2 regions of the Weissella tructae genome follow, and region 1 is predicted to be linked to the other one. Evidence: predicted binding sites of a transcription regulator. Region 1 holds the regulator's gene; the other holds the start of a gene.
The links. Region 1 encodes Rex, which represses fermentation and respiration genes when NADH is low (regulators of the CRP and FNR family bind a similar motif). Its sites were predicted from a motif close to TTGTGAANTANTTCACAA; they were not measured.

Region 1 (7,746 bases):
ACTCAGGAATCGGAACAATTTCATTGGCGATTGCTGATCAAGTTAAGCAAGTTATCGGTGTCGAAATTGTTGCTGGTGCCGTTGACGACGCCAAGCGTAACGCTGACATCAACAACATTAAGAACGTTAAGTTCGAACTTGGTAAGGCTGAAGAGAAGATGGTTGAATGGCAAGACGCTGAAGTTGCGCCGGATGTTATCTTCGTGGATCCTCCTCGTAAGGGATTGACTGAAGAATTGATCGTGGCTGCGACTGGTATGGCACCAGAACGTATCGTGTACATTAGCTGTAACCCAGCAACATTGGCACGTGACGCCGTTCAAATCATTGAAAATGGTTACCACATCAAGGGTGATGTACAACCAATTGACCAATTCCCACAAACAACACACGTGGAATCAATCACAGTGTTTGAAAAGAACTAATTATGAAAACATCTTTTGTTTATGTAAGCAAAAGATGTTTTTATTTTGACTAGTGATAGTCGGCAATGAGTAGCCTTGTTACACCAGTCTTTAAGGTTGAATATGCTATAATTAAACAAGCATTTAAACGCTAAGAAACGTTTATGAGATAGAAAGACAAGGAGATCAGACATGACACTAAAATTAGGAATTATTGGAACTAACTGGATTACTAAGATGTTTGTTGAAGCAGCCCATCAAACAGGTCGCTATGAACTAACACATGTTTACTCACGAAATGCAGAAAAGGGGGCAGCGTTTGCGGCTGACCTAGGTGCGACTGTTGATGTATTCACTGATTTAGATTTGTTTTATGCCAGTGGCGTTGATGTTGTGTACATTGCGTCACCTAATAGTTTGCACTTTGAACAAGCAAAGGCAGCAATTATGCATGATGTTAGCATCATCGTTGAAAAATCAATTTTCTCAAATCCAACAGAATTTGAAATGATTTATGATTTGTTGCAACGTCATCCTAAGGTACGCATGTTTGAAGCTGCGCGTCATATCTATCAACCAACCTTTAAGGCGATTGAAAAACAAGTGCAAGAAATGCCGGTGATTTCCGGTGGAACATTTGTTTACGAAAAGTACTCATCTCGTTTCGATGCCTATTTAGCAGGTGAAGAACCCAATGTTTTGACACGTGAATTTAGTGCTGGGGCATTGACTGACTTGGGTGTATACCCAATTTATGCCATTGTAAAATTGTTTGGACTACCTACAGAAAGTCATTATTACCCAACTTTGTTGCGTAATGGTGCAGATGGACGTGGGACAGCTATTTTACAATACCCAGACTTTAACATGGTCGCAGAATTTGGTAAGATGAGTAATTCATACCAAGATACAGAAATTCGTGGCCGCAAGGATACTTTGATTGTTGATAGTATTGCAGAACTTGATGGGGCTGTATACATTGACGAATCAGGTGAACGTCACGATATCGCACAACCTGGACAAGATAATCCAATGGTTGTTGAAGCAGAAGTATTTGCGGATATGCTAGAAAAGCGTACGGAAACAGAAACAGAATACAATGAACTCTTAATGCTTAGTCAACGTGTAAATCTAGTTTTGACAGCATTACGTCAATCAGCGGGCATTGTGTTCCCGGCTGATAAGTAAAGGAATAGACATGGATACACGTTTTGAAGAGAAATTAAAAGCAACAGGAATTACGGATTGGACACCAATTCAAACAGCTGTTGCAGAACCAATGGCTAATGGCGTATCAATTAACGCATTGGCACCAACTGGAACAGGAAAGACTTTGGCCTTTACATGGCCAATTTTGCCAACATTGACACCTGAAGATGGGGAACAATTGTTGGTATTGGCACCATCACAAGAATTAGCGATGCAAACAACACGTGTCATGCGTGAATGGGCAACTGTACTTGGATTACGTGTTTTGTCTGTTACTGGTGGCGCAAACGTTAAGAACCAATTGGATCGTTTGAAGAAACATCCAGAAATTATCGTCGGAACACCAGGTCGTGTATCTGAATTGGTACGTGCCGGAAAGTTAAAGTTACACCGCTTACGTACGGTTATCTTAGACGAAGCGGATGAATTGCTTCGTGAAGAGACGCAAGAACAAATTGAACAAGTTTGGCGTGCCGCGAAAGACGATGACATTCAAGTGGCATTGTTTGGAGCAACAGCAGTAGATGAAGCCATCCCTGCTAAGATTTTCTCTCGTGAATTTGAAACAATTGACCAACGTGACGTGCCAATTCCAACACGTATTAAGCACGAATTCTGGTTAACAGCTAACGACCAACGTAACAAGCGTTTGCGTCAATTAGCATCACAAAAGAATTTCCAAGCAATGGTATTTTTCAATACAACTAAGCAATTGAAAAACACAGCTAACTTTTTGGCACACGAACACATTGGAATGGCAACATTGGTTCGTGGAGACTCTAGTTCAACACGTGAAAAGGCCATGCGTGCTTTCCGCGAAGGAAAGTCAAAGTTCCTTTTGACAACTGATGTGGGAGCTCGTGGACTAGACATTCCAGGTCTACCAGCGGTTATTAACTTCGATTTGCCTCGTATGGGTGAAACGTATACACATCGTGCTGGACGTACTGGACGTATGTCTCGTGAAGGTGTTGTGATTTCTTTCGGTAATGATCACGACTTGCGTGAAATGCGTCGTATGGTTGCTGTTGAAATCGAACAAGTGACTGGACAACCTAAGTTGTTGACGAAGTCACGTGCAACTGCTGAACGTGCAGCTAAGCGTGAAGGTCGCCCTGAAAAGCGTGACGTAAAGGCAAAGTCTGTGAAAAAGACAGTTAAAACTGAGGTTACTGAAAAGGCTGAAGTTTCAACACGTTCTTCACAAACTAAAAAGTTTGTGAAAAATGAAGTGGCTGAAGTGCAATCACGTCAAGATCGTTTTGCACAAGAGAAAAAGGCGAAGCGTAAGCATCGTAAGAACAAAGGTAAGCCTAAGCCAAAGAACTAATATTTATCAACAGACATGCTTTTAGTAGAGTCTGTGAATAAAATAAATGTTAAATAATTCACATAATAACCCTACTATATGTTATAGTAGGGTTATTATATGTTATCTTCACGATTTCAATCCGACAGTATGTGAAGATTTAGGAGACCATTATGACTGATGAAATGAAAATGCAAACAACTGATAAAGCAATCCCAAAGGCAACCGCTAAGCGTTTGCCAATTTACTACCGATACTTGAACATTCTATTAGATTCAGGTGTAACTCGTATTTCATCAAATGAACTTGCGAAAGCCGTTAAATTTGATGCAGCGACAATTCGTCGTGACTTCTCATACTTTGGTGCACTGGGTAAGCGTGGTTATGGTTATGATGTTAAAGAATTGATGGAATTCTTTGGAGACATTTTGAACCAAGACAGCTTAGCTTCTGTGGCCCTAGTTGGGGTAGGTAACTTGGGACATGCTTTGTTGAACTTTAACTTCCACCAAAGCTCAAATGCGCGTATTTCTGCGGCCTTTGACGTTAACCCTGATATCGTTAACACGATTCAAAGTGGTGTGCCAGTTTACGATATGGATGAATTGGAAACACAAATTCGTGAACAACGCATTGAAGTTGCAATTTTGACTGTACCGGCGCCAGTTGCCCAAGAAATTGCGACGCGTTTGGCAGATGCTGATATTCAAGGTATCTTGAACTTCACGCCATTACGTTTGGATGTACCAAAGAATGTGCGTGTCCAAAACGTAGACCTTACCAATGAATTGCAAACTCTGCTATACTTTATTAATACGTTCGATGCGAACAATTAATTAAAGAGTAGGAGTACTGTATGAAAGCAATCGGTCAATTTTTTAAAAGTAAATTTATGCGCGTAACAATGTTTATTGTTCTAATTACAATTTCATTGGCATTAATTTTTCATAATCAGATCGCACACTTCGTGCTACAAAATTTCCGCCCAGAGGTCAGTCAAACAACGATTGAAGCCGCAAGTAAGGAAGATGCAAAGTACGAATGGCGAGATGTTAAATCATTAACAGCAGAGCAAATTTTGCAAGCGCGGATGAATGCTGGAAAAGTAAACTTTGTTGGATTTATTGCGATGCCTGAAATTGGTTTATCAGTGCCAATTGCTAATGGGATTGATGATCTTGTCTTGTCACTTGGGGCAGGAACAATGTATCCCGATCAAAAGATGGGTGAGGGGAATTATTCTCTATCAAGTCACTTTATCCAAGGTGAAAGTGGTAAGACATTAATGTTTTCTCCGTTGTACTATGAAGGAAAAGTAGGACAAAAAATCTATTTGACGGATATGAAGAAGGTCTATGAATACACTGCGACAGATTTGGAACGAATCAAGAGTACAGATGTACAATGGACACATGATATTCCAGGTAAAAAGGTCATTACTTTAATTACTTGTAATTACACGGCTGAAGCTGGACGTGTCATGATGCAAGGTGAGCTAACGAAGACGTACGATTGGGATAGTGCGCCAAAGGAAGCTAAAAATGCCTTTACTGCAGATAATCGTTGGATTAAATAATAGGGGGACAAATACATGAAGGAATTACGTGTATCAAAGAAAGAAGTACGACAACAAAAGACAACACCAATGACAAAGATGAAGATGTTTACAGAAGCACTTTCTATCTTCTGGGTAATCGCATTAGCTGGTTACCAAGTATTGCGTGCTTTGTACCGTTTGAAGCGTTTGAAGAAGGCTTACAAGACTTCTAAGAAGTTAAAAGAGCAATCAAAGGCGAAGTAATAAAATGCATAAAAAAAGACGTATCCTCGGGGATACGTCTTTTTTGTTTAACTAGAGATACTGCGTTTTAAATGATAGCTATCAAACAATCTAGTGTGTTAAACAATGTAGATGAATGATGCTGCGTGCTGTGTGATTTGTAGTTCACGTTCACCGTTTTCTAGAATCATAGGACCTTCAAATGGTAGGCGTGCTTTAATCTTCCATGTTGAATTTAGTGGAAGATCAACCGTTTCAACGTATTGTAGTAGCTCAAGGTCTTCCGTGTAACTCTTCATTGTGACTTCTTGTCCGTCAGCAGCGTCAATTAACTTTGTCCAGTGTTCTGGTTCGTAATGATTTTCGTTGTCTGGAATCATCAAACCATGTGGGCTGTAGCTAGGGTTGCCTAAGAAGTTGTCTAGGGCGTCCATAAGCAAACCACTGGCATCATGGTCAAGGTGATCAGCGTTTTCGTGGGCAACTGATACAGGGAGCTTCAAATTGTCCACAATGAATGTTTCAAACAAACGGTGTGATCGGATTAGGCGTAGGGCGGTTTGACGTCCTGGTTCGGTTAGTGTCACACCATAGTATGGTACGACGCTAACTTCACCCGCTTCTTGCAACTTAGCAAGCATGTTAGACACTGATGAAGGTGTCACATGCAAATGGTCAGCGATTTGGTTGTTAGAAATTTTAGTTGTTTCATCACCACCACTTAGTTCTAAGATAGTTTGCAGATATTGGGTTTTCGAAACTGAGTCGCTCATTATAATGCCTCTTTTTTTAATATAAATTATTTAATGTCCTATTATACCACGCTATAAATTCAATGTCCTTTAATGTTTTATAACCTAGATGAAAACATTATTTAGTTATTGTGTAATTTATGTGAGAGTGATAAGATAATTAATGGTTAAACCAACGACATAGAGCAAGAGTTTTGGCGGCACATTTAAGGAGACGTATATGAGCCTAGAAAACCCACTTATTCATAATGACGATTTAACACAATTACTGTCCCATAGAAATATAGCGTGTGAACAACGTCAAGAGCTTGAAACAGCAATTCAATCTTTCACACAATACCCACCAATTATTTTTGTCGGACGTGTGATGGACAGCTGTGTATATCGAATCGGTGTCAATGAAGTCAGCCACCATACTATGTTAAAATTTGACACGACCGAACTACGTGATCGTTTTGCCCAACATTTTGAAAAATTATGTACGGGAAACGGTCTATCATTACAACAATCATTCTAAAATTTTTTTGCGGAAATGATTCGTTGATTTAACTAAAAATGACGTCCTTATGTGTAGACATAAGGACGTCATTTCGTTTTAATCGGTATAAGCATTCAGCCAATGATGTGGGGTTAATTCACGTAGTGATACGTATTCCACAGGCGAATTACTCGTTGTGATGGCACATAGAACATCTGGTCCCCAGAAGAGGAGGCGTTCTTGGCAAATACCACATGGCGTCAGCACCTTAAAAGGTGCATGTTCGTTATCACGAACAAGACATAGGGTGTGCGTAATTGATGTCTTTAAACGTGCGGCTTCAAGATAAGCACCTGTTTCCATACATACATTCACACCAATATTTTCGAATTCGGGTGAAATACTCGTTAGGATTGTACCATCTTCCAACAATACACCAGCAGCACCGCCCCAACCAGTGGGGTAATGGTCTTCTACAAGTGCCACAATACTCTCAAAGAGTTTTTGGGTTTCAATCATATCCTGGCCTCCTAGCATAGGTATCTGGAAATCAGTATAGCAAACTATCGTAAATAGACACTAAAAAACCACCTCAGTCATATGAACTGAAGTGGTTAGTAAATATTAATTAAAAACGCGTTGCATTAGTTGTCCCAATGACTTGTTGTTTAAGATTGTGTGAATCAAAACAACTTGAATCGGGAACATCATAATTTGTTTTAGACCACGGATTTCAATCATCTTCATGATTGCATTGGGGTCAGTGATGTTACCCATCATGATGACCCAAAGCGTATTCAAAATTGTGTTTACAATCAACAAGACAAGCGCAACAGTAACCATTGTACGTACCCAGCTAATGTGTTCACGATTGTAAAAAGAAATACCGTAGATCAAAGCCCCTAGAATTGCTGAAATCATGAATCCAAAGAAGAATGCATGACCATTAATTGCCGTTGAGATAAGATCCTGCACAATGGCAGTCAATACACCCCAATAAGGGCCAAACCAGTGAGCAATAACAGCAACAATAATGAAGCCGAAACCGATTTTTAGGAAATTTGGACCAACTGTAAAGCGGCCAATCAATAGTTGGAGTGCCAACAAGATCCCTAAAAGAGCGACTGCACGGGGGTTAAGCCGTGTGAAATATGATTCTAATGTTTTCATTTTGAAAACACCTCCTAAATTTTATGGAGGGTTTCACTATATAAACAGTGAATGTGACTAAGGCATCGCGGAAGTTCCTTCGTCTGCGGTCCACATTCCGTTCCCGCAGCACTTAACGCGCCAAAGTCTACCCTGTGTTCGTATTTCGAACAGAAATCAGTATATCACAGAATGTAAATTTTTGAAAAAACAAAAAATTTCGCATAATTTAGATAAATGTATGACATAAAGTACGTAAAAACGTTTTACAATGGTGGAAATGTAAGTAAAATTTGGTAAAATAAATGTAAACATACATATGGAACGGGGTAAACGTTATGGAAATTAAAGTACCAGCAACAATTGGTGATTTCGGACCAGGAAAAGCATCGATTGGGTTCGCACTTGATTTATGGCTAACAGTCACTGTTCTAGAAGAAAGCGCAGAATGGCATGTTGTCCATGATTTAGGTGAGACAATTCCACATGATGAAACGAATTATATTGTTGCGGTGGCAAAAAAGTTAGTACCAACACTAACGCCACACAAATTAAGCCTAACGTCTGATATTCCATTACAACGAGGATTAGGATCTTCAACGGCAGCGTTAATGGCGGCCATTGAATTAGCGGATCAACTAGGCGGATTAGGACTAGATGATTTC
Region 2 (7,746 bases), 480 kb from region 1:
CAGTATGTTCCCAACAAAGCGTCAAGATGCGTTAACTTGGATGCAAGAAGAGATGGAGGAAGAGGAATGAATTTTACGCCAACGCAATCGGCAGCGATTGAAACAAAAGGTAAAAATATTCTAGTTTCGGCTTCAGCCGGATCTGGGAAAACGCGTGTCCTAGTTGAACGTGTGTTGCGTCGCTTGTTGGCTGGTGAGAACATCAATGAATTTTTGATTGTAACTTTTACCGAAGCCGCAGCCGCAGAAATGAAAGAACGACTAGAAAAGGTTATTCGCACCAATTTACAGGATGCTGAAGGAGACCAACGCCAACATTTATTGAAACAATTACGTTTGTTGAATGTGGCTAATATTTCGACACTGCACGCCTTTGCGCTACGTCTCATTGAACAATATCACTATACAATTGATTTGGATCCACAATTTCGATTGTTAGATGATGCTGAGCGGACTTTATTGATGCACAATGTGTATCAATCTCTTTTGAATGATGCCTATGAAAATGATGATGCGGGGACCTTTAAAGCGTTGGTCACGCAATTTAAATCTGCAAGTCAAGATGATGGTCCCTTACGGGAAGCAGTCTTTACGCTATTTAATTTTGCAATGGCACGACCAGATACGTCAGAATGGTTAGCTAATTTGGTCACAGCATACGCATATGAAGGTAACTTTACGCAAACAGTGTTTTACCAAACGGAAGTTCTGCCATTATTGAAGGCTGAAATCATTGGATTAGCAGCGGAAGCAGAGCGTGCGTTACGCCAAGCACCAGATACAGATGAAAGTGAAGCAGCATTAAATCGTAAAGCGAATTTGGAAAACGATGCCGATTTCTTTGATAGCATGAACCAAATGTTGGCGAATCCTGATTTGAGTTGGGATGATTTACGTCGCATGATGTTAAATGATGACCAACCTACAAAGTGGGGAGCAGCACGTCATGCAAAAGCGAAAGCCAGTCGTTTTAGTAAAGATGACGCAGAACTGAAAGAAGCCTGGGATGCAGTTAAAATTGGGCGTGACTATCGTTTAACACAATTGGATAAATTGCGTAGCCAATACTTTATCTTGGATGAGGCTGGGCAAGAGGTGGCGTTGACTGGTGCGCAAGCAACATTACGTCAATTAGTGACCTTTACAGAACAATTCCGAGATGCGTTTTTGAAAGAAAAATTGGCACAAAAGACGGTTGATTTTAATGACCTGGAACATTTTGCGTTAGAAATTGTGCAACAAGATGCCGTTGTACAAGAATTGTCAGCGCGTTACAGCGAAGTCATGGTCGATGAATACCAAGACACAAATCAATTACAAGAAGCCATCTTGAGTCGGATTGCTGGGGATGATAATACCTTCCAAGTAGGAGATATTAAGCAATCGATTTATAAGTTCCGACAAGCCGACCCTTCTTTGTTTGGGAGTAAATTACATGACTATCCGTTGGATGATCAAAGTGATGTGATTACCCTACAAGAGAATTTCCGTTCACATCCTAATGTTACGAAGTTTATTAACTACATTTTCGGACAAATTATGAGTGAACAATTAGGGGATGTGGAATATACCGGTACGGCAGAATTAGTGGCTGGTGCGGATTATTATCCCAAAGAAGTAAGTAAGCATGCAGAGTTGTTGGTTTATCTGAGCGAAGTTGACGATGATGCTGATAAGTACACAAGTACCATTGGACAAATTCGCTTAATGGCTTGGAAAATTAAAGCGTTGATGGCTGATGAAACAACACGTATTTTTGATCGTGAAGAGAAAGAATTACGTCGACCAACCTATGATGACTTTACAATTCTGGTGCCGACTAAATTACAGAACTTAGATGTGATTGATGTCTTCAATAAATTGGACTTACCATTGGCGGTGGATGGGACCGAAAACTTTTTCCAAACCACTGAAATTTCCGTCATGCTGAGCTTGTTGCGTATCATTGATAATCCACATCAAGATATCCCGTTGGCGGCGGTATTACGTTCACCAATGTATGGGCTTGATGAAAATGCATTGGCTGTAATCCGTTTACAAGATATGCAGGGTGATTTTTATCAAGCATTAACATGTTTCAATGAATTGGAAATTGCTGATGTGACCTTTGGTGGGATGGATGTGGAAGCCATTCAGCGCATTAAGATGATTGTTAGTCGCTTTATGGATCAACTAGCTGAATTTAAGATTTTGGCGACACAAAATCAATTGGTTGACTTGATTTGGCGTATTTTTGATAAGACAGGTTGGCTAGATTACGTGGGTGGCTTACCGTCTGGACCACAACGTCAAGCGAATTTACATGCGCTATATGAACGAGCCGCTAGTTTCCAACAATCGAATTTTGTTGGCTTGTATCAATTCGTCAGCTACATTACTGAATTACAAGAAAAAGAACGTGATTTAGGTGTTGCGGATGCCAATGTTACGGATAACAGTATTCGTTTGATGACCATCCATCGTTCAAAAGGATTGGAATTTCCAATTGTATTCTTACTAAACAGTACCCGCGACATGGTTTCTACCAATGAAGTTAAGGGGAAAGTGTTAGTGGATGCGTATGCAGGAGCTGGAATTGATTACGTTGATGTGGAACATCAACTGCAATTGCCAACAATTCAACGTGAAGTCGTTAAAACGGCCCGCCAAAAAGGTGCCTTTGCGGAACAATTACGTGTGCTGTATGTTGCGTTGACACGTGCGGAACAAGAAGTGTTCCTAGTGGGATCATATGATACTGCTAAGCAAATGCTCGATAAGTGGCAATTGAGTCAACATGGACAAGACTGGATGTTACCTGAATGGGTACGTCTACAAGGAAAGTCATATATGGATTTGGCAGGGATGGCCTTGTTACGTCATCCTGATATTGAACAACGCTTGCACATCACAGATGCTGAAGTTGACTTGACGGATATTAAACCATTAGTACCAAAGGATGAATTCGTGAAGCCAGCAGAAGAAGAGATGGCGGAATTTTTGGCGAATCAGCTCAAATTCAATATCGATACTAAGACATTTTCAGAGTTGCAAGCCGATGAAGTAGCTCAATATGATGCAAAAATTGTTGAGACTACGCCGGTTGTTGATCCGCTAATCACAAATGTGGATGTAACGAATTGGCAACCAGTTCTAGAATATGATTATTCATTTGATTCAGCGACACATGCAACAGCCTATCAATCTGTTTCAGAAGTAAAGCGTCTATTTGAAGACCCAGACCTTACAGCAGGACGTGGTGTGGCAGATACGCGTCTAGATCCACAAGCCACGACTGGATTGCGTTTTGTAAATGATGAATTGCCAGAACCTAAATTCATGCAAGTGGCGACTAATCAAGTTACTGCAGCTGCAATTGGAACGGGGACGCATTTAGTGTTGCAAAGTATTAATCTAGCTAAGGGTGTTCCAACGTTAGATGGCATTGGGCAAACAATCGATGATTTGGTTAAATCAGAATTATTAGATGTTGCTGTCGCCAAGAAAATCAATCGAGAAAGTATCCTAACATTCTTTACTGGAACCGATTTAGGCCAACAGATGGTCTTGAACCAGGCTAGTTTAAAGCGAGAAGTGCCCTTTTCATTGTTGTTGGATGCGAAAATGTTATATAAAGACTTTGCAGGCGACGATCGTGTGTTAGTGCATGGTATTATCGATGGATATTTCATGAAGGGGGATGAATTATGGTTATTTGACTATAAAACAGACCGCATGATTGATGATAATGCTGAGCAAATGCTTAAAGAACGCTATGCGGGGCAATTAAATATCTATGCGCAGGCACTAATTGCAATGGGATTGCCACAACCTAAGAAGTTTATCTATGCATTATCAATTGGAAAAACAATTGAATTAGGATAATCTATTAAAAATATAACGAATGAAAAAGATGACGGGATAGCCCTTTGAGGGCTTAACTGTCATCTTTTTTTAAATTATTTGCCTTTTGTTTTGTGATTTAATTCACATTTTAGATTGAAAGATAACCGGCTCTTTGTTAAAATTAACTTGTGAAGTAGTTAACAAGTTAATTTTAATCGGAGGATTGGGAATTATGAAAGCAGCAGTTGTACGTCAAAATTTAGATGGATACGTAGATTTAATTGATAATTGGCAACCACGTGCATTGGGGTTTGGGGAAGCTTTGATCGATATGGAATATTGTGGATTGTGTCATACTGATTTGCATGTGGCAAATGGTGATTTTGGTGATCCAAACCAATTTAACCCGCGTGAGTTTAGCCGCGTTATTGGTCACGAAGGAGTGGGGATTGTGTCTAAGTTGGGAGAAGGCGCATCCGACTATCTAAAGGTTGGGGATCGTGTTTCTGTTGCTTGGTTCTATGATGCCTGTGGAAACTGTGAATTCTGTAATACAGGGAACGAAACATTTTGTCGTAAGGTACGCAATTCAGGTTATTCAATTGACGGTGGTATGGCACAACAAGCGGTTGTTAATGCCAAGTACGCTGTTAAAGTACCTGATGGACTTGATCCAATGGAAGCATCATCAATTACTTGTGCTGGAGTGACCATGTATAAGTCATTGAAGGTTGGAGAAACGAAGCCAGGGCAATGGGTTTCTGTTGTCGGAGCTGGTGGACTAGGTAATTTGGCAATTCAATATGCACATAACGTGTTTGGAGCCCGTGTTGTAGCGGTGGATGGAAATCCGGAAAAATTGGAAGCTGCTCGTGAAAACGGGGCCGAATTGTTGATTAACCGTAAGACGGAAGATGTGCCTGCAATTATTCAAGCGAAAACAGGTGGTGTCCACAATGCTCAGGTGACGGCCGTAAATGCCCAAGCTTTTAATCAAGCAGTAGAATCACTACGTCCAATGGGGAAGTTGGTAGCGGTGGCTTTGCCACAAGGTAACATGGATTTGAATATCGTGAAGACTGTATTGGATGGTATCACGGTTAGTGGATCATTGGTGGGAACGCGTACAGATCTAGCGGAAGCCTTTGAATTCGGAGCGCAAAAGAAAGTTAAGCCAATTGTACAACGTGCGGATATTCGTGATATTAATGATGTTATCGATGAAATGCACAACAATAAGATTACTGGGCGTATGGTCTTTGACTTTACATCATTGTAATGGCGTAAGTTTTAAGCGATAGTGAAAACTATCGGCTTTTTTGTTGACAAAATAATCTAGGTATAATATTATTCTTTGTATAGTATATAGTGTATCGGATATAACATTTAAGAAAAGATATTTTGGAGGATGTATCATGGCTAAGATTATTAAGTTTATTGCAATTGTTGGTGTGCTAGCGGCTGGAGTAGCTGGTGGTATGTATTACAAAGACACGTACATGGGGCAAGCGTACTACACGCAAGTTTCAACAAATGTGCAACCAACTACGATGAAGGATAATTCTGGAAAGTCTATGGGTGAAGTCTTTACTTATAATGAAAAAGCCTTTAATGATAAAGGGGAAGCCCGTGATCTAGAATGGAATGCATTTGAAGATAAGGCGTTTCCTGTTGGTACATGGGTGAAAGTAGACGCAAGTAAGAAGCGTACAATTGGATATAAGGTTATTAAGCAAAACGAAGTTCCTGAAAAGGCACAAAAAGCACTAGGTGCGTAGAAGTAAATAGAAAAAGCCGTAGTTACTTAAGTAACTACGGCTTTTTTCATATTAAGCGATGTTAATTAACCTTCAAATACCCAAGTAGCATTGTCCTTGGCCAAAAATTCATCTGACGCAGCAGGTCCCATTGAACCTGAAACGTAGTTAGGGAATTCAGCGTGTGAATTGTCCCAAGCTTCTTGTACGGCATCAACGAACTTCCAAGCAACGGCAACACCGTTCCAGTCAGCGAAGTTAGAACCGTTTCCGTCCATCGCATCGTGAATCATACGTTCGTATGGTTCAGGAGTGATAGCCTTGTCTTCTGCAGGTACTTGCCATTCCAATGTAACTGGACGTAGGGCGAAGTCTTCAGCAACCTTCTTAGCGTTCATCGTGAATTCAACCTTACCAACTGGGTCGATTAGAATTGACAAAACAGGGTTTACCAAAGCATCACCGGCCATACCGAAGATGTTAGCATCCTTCTTGAAGACAACGTCAACACGTGTTTGCTTAGCAGCTAGACGCTTTCCTGAACGGATGAAGAAAGGAACACCTTCCCAACGATCCATATCGAATTGTAGCTTACCAGCAACGAATGTGTTGTTTTGTGATTCAGCAGGTACGTCAGGTTCGTCCAAGTAACGACGTTGGCTACCATCGGCTGATTCACCGTATTGACCACGAACGAAGTTTTCAGCAACTTCATCTGCTGAGTAAATCTTCAATGCGTTAAAGGCAGCGTTCTTAGCAGCACGGATATCTGTATCAGTAAATGATGCAGGCTTTTCCATGGCTAGCCAACCAATGATTTGCATTGTGTGGTTTTGGATCATGTCGCGCAAAGCACCAGATGTATCGTAGTAACCAGCACGTTCTTCAACACCAAGTACTTCTGACAAAGTAACTTGGATGTTGTCGATGTAATCCTTGTTCCATGCAGCATCGATCAAGTTGTTTCCAAAACGAAGTGGTGCAATGTTTTGAACCATTTCCTTACCTAGGTAGTGGTCGATACGGAAGATTTGATCGTCATCAAATGCAGCAGACAATTCTGCTTGCAATTCTTCGGCTGTCGCGTATGATACACCGAATGGCTTTTCAATCATCAAACGGTTGTATTCACCGTTTTCAGTCAACAAACCTTCTGACTTCAAGTACTTAGCAATTGTACCGAAGAAACGAGGTGCCACAGACATGTAGAAGATACGGTTACCCTTCAAGTTGTACTTGGCATCCAATTCGTTGTTCAAGTCAAGCATTGGCTTGTAAGCCGCAGGGTCTGTAATATCTTGATGTACGTAGTAGAAATGTGAAATGAATGCTTCAGCATTTGCTTCGTCTTCTACGAAATCAGCGATTGATTCGCGGACCATTTGGTGGAATTCTTCAGTCGTTAAGTCTTGGCGCGCAGCACCGACTACGGCGAAGTGTTCTTGAAGGAAGCCCTTCTTGTATAGGTTGTAAACTGAAGGGTATAGCTTACGCTTAGCAAGGTCTCCAGTTCCACCGAAAAATGTTAATAATGTTGTAATTTCTTCAGGCACGATAACGACTCCTTTGTTAACAAAAAAATAATGATTCCCATAACCAAATCGTCCAATGTTAAATTGGGCATTTACATTGTCTATTATAAACTTTTTTTGATGTAAACGCTATCTTAAAATTAGCGATAAAACTGATAGATATAGGGTTATTTTGATACATTTTGATGGATAAAAGAAAAAAGAGAACAACATCTGTTGTTCTCTTTTTAAATGTCTGTGTTTAATCATGGAAAGCACGCGTCGTGTTGATAGCCTTATGCCATCCTTTACGTAAGCGATCACGCTTTTCTGTTGTCATGTTAGGCACGAATTGGCGTCCTTGTTCTAGGTACTGTTCCATATCGGCAAGGTTGTGCCAGAAACCAATTGTACGACCGGCTAAAAAGGCGGCGCCAAGTGCAGTTGCGTCTTCATCCATGGCACGATTGATTTGAATATCTGCAATGTCTGCTTGGAATTGCATCAAATATGGATTTCGAGAGACGGAACCGTCCGCTAATAATGATTTTAATTCAATTTCTGAATCCAAAGTCATGGTTTTTAAAATGTCCGCAGTACTGTAGGCGATAGATTGTAGTGTTGCTTTAACAAAATCATCTTTTGTTGTGCCT

Region 2: adhP (alcohol dehydrogenase AdhP) is a predicted target of Rex. The motif match lies at 3,955-3,972, and genes of this name have one in related genera.

The regions. Positions count from the first base shown of each region.
Region 1 is NZ_CP007588.1:930,209-937,954, reverse strand. It holds gene rlmD (23S rRNA (uracil(1939)-C(5))-methyltransferase RlmD) at 1-425, shown strand, start outside; gene WS08_RS04530 (Gfo/Idh/MocA family protein) at 597-1,592, shown strand; gene WS08_RS04525 (DEAD/DEAH box helicase) at 1,603-2,943, shown strand; gene WS08_RS04520 (redox-sensing transcriptional repressor Rex) at 3,096-3,758, shown strand; gene WS08_RS04515 (class A sortase) at 3,779-4,498, shown strand; gene WS08_RS04510 (hypothetical protein) at 4,514-4,723, shown strand; gene WS08_RS04505 (metal-dependent transcriptional regulator) at 4,822-5,475, opposite strand; gene WS08_RS04500 (hypothetical protein) at 5,675-5,971, shown strand; gene WS08_RS04495 (cytidine deaminase) at 6,050-6,451, opposite strand; gene WS08_RS04490 (folate family ECF transporter S component) at 6,557-7,102, opposite strand; THF riboswitch at 7,146-7,239, opposite strand; gene WS08_RS04485 (GHMP family kinase ATP-binding protein) at 7,420-7,746, shown strand, end outside.
Region 2 is NZ_CP007588.1:53,202-60,947, forward strand. It holds gene WS08_RS00270 (PD-(D/E)XK nuclease family protein) at 1-70, shown strand, start outside; gene addA (helicase-exonuclease AddAB subunit AddA) at 67-3,864, shown strand; gene adhP (alcohol dehydrogenase AdhP) at 4,058-5,104, shown strand; gene WS08_RS00285 (YxeA family protein) at 5,241-5,603, shown strand; gene zwf (glucose-6-phosphate dehydrogenase) at 5,669-7,135, opposite strand; gene glpK (glycerol kinase GlpK) at 7,356-7,746, opposite strand, start outside.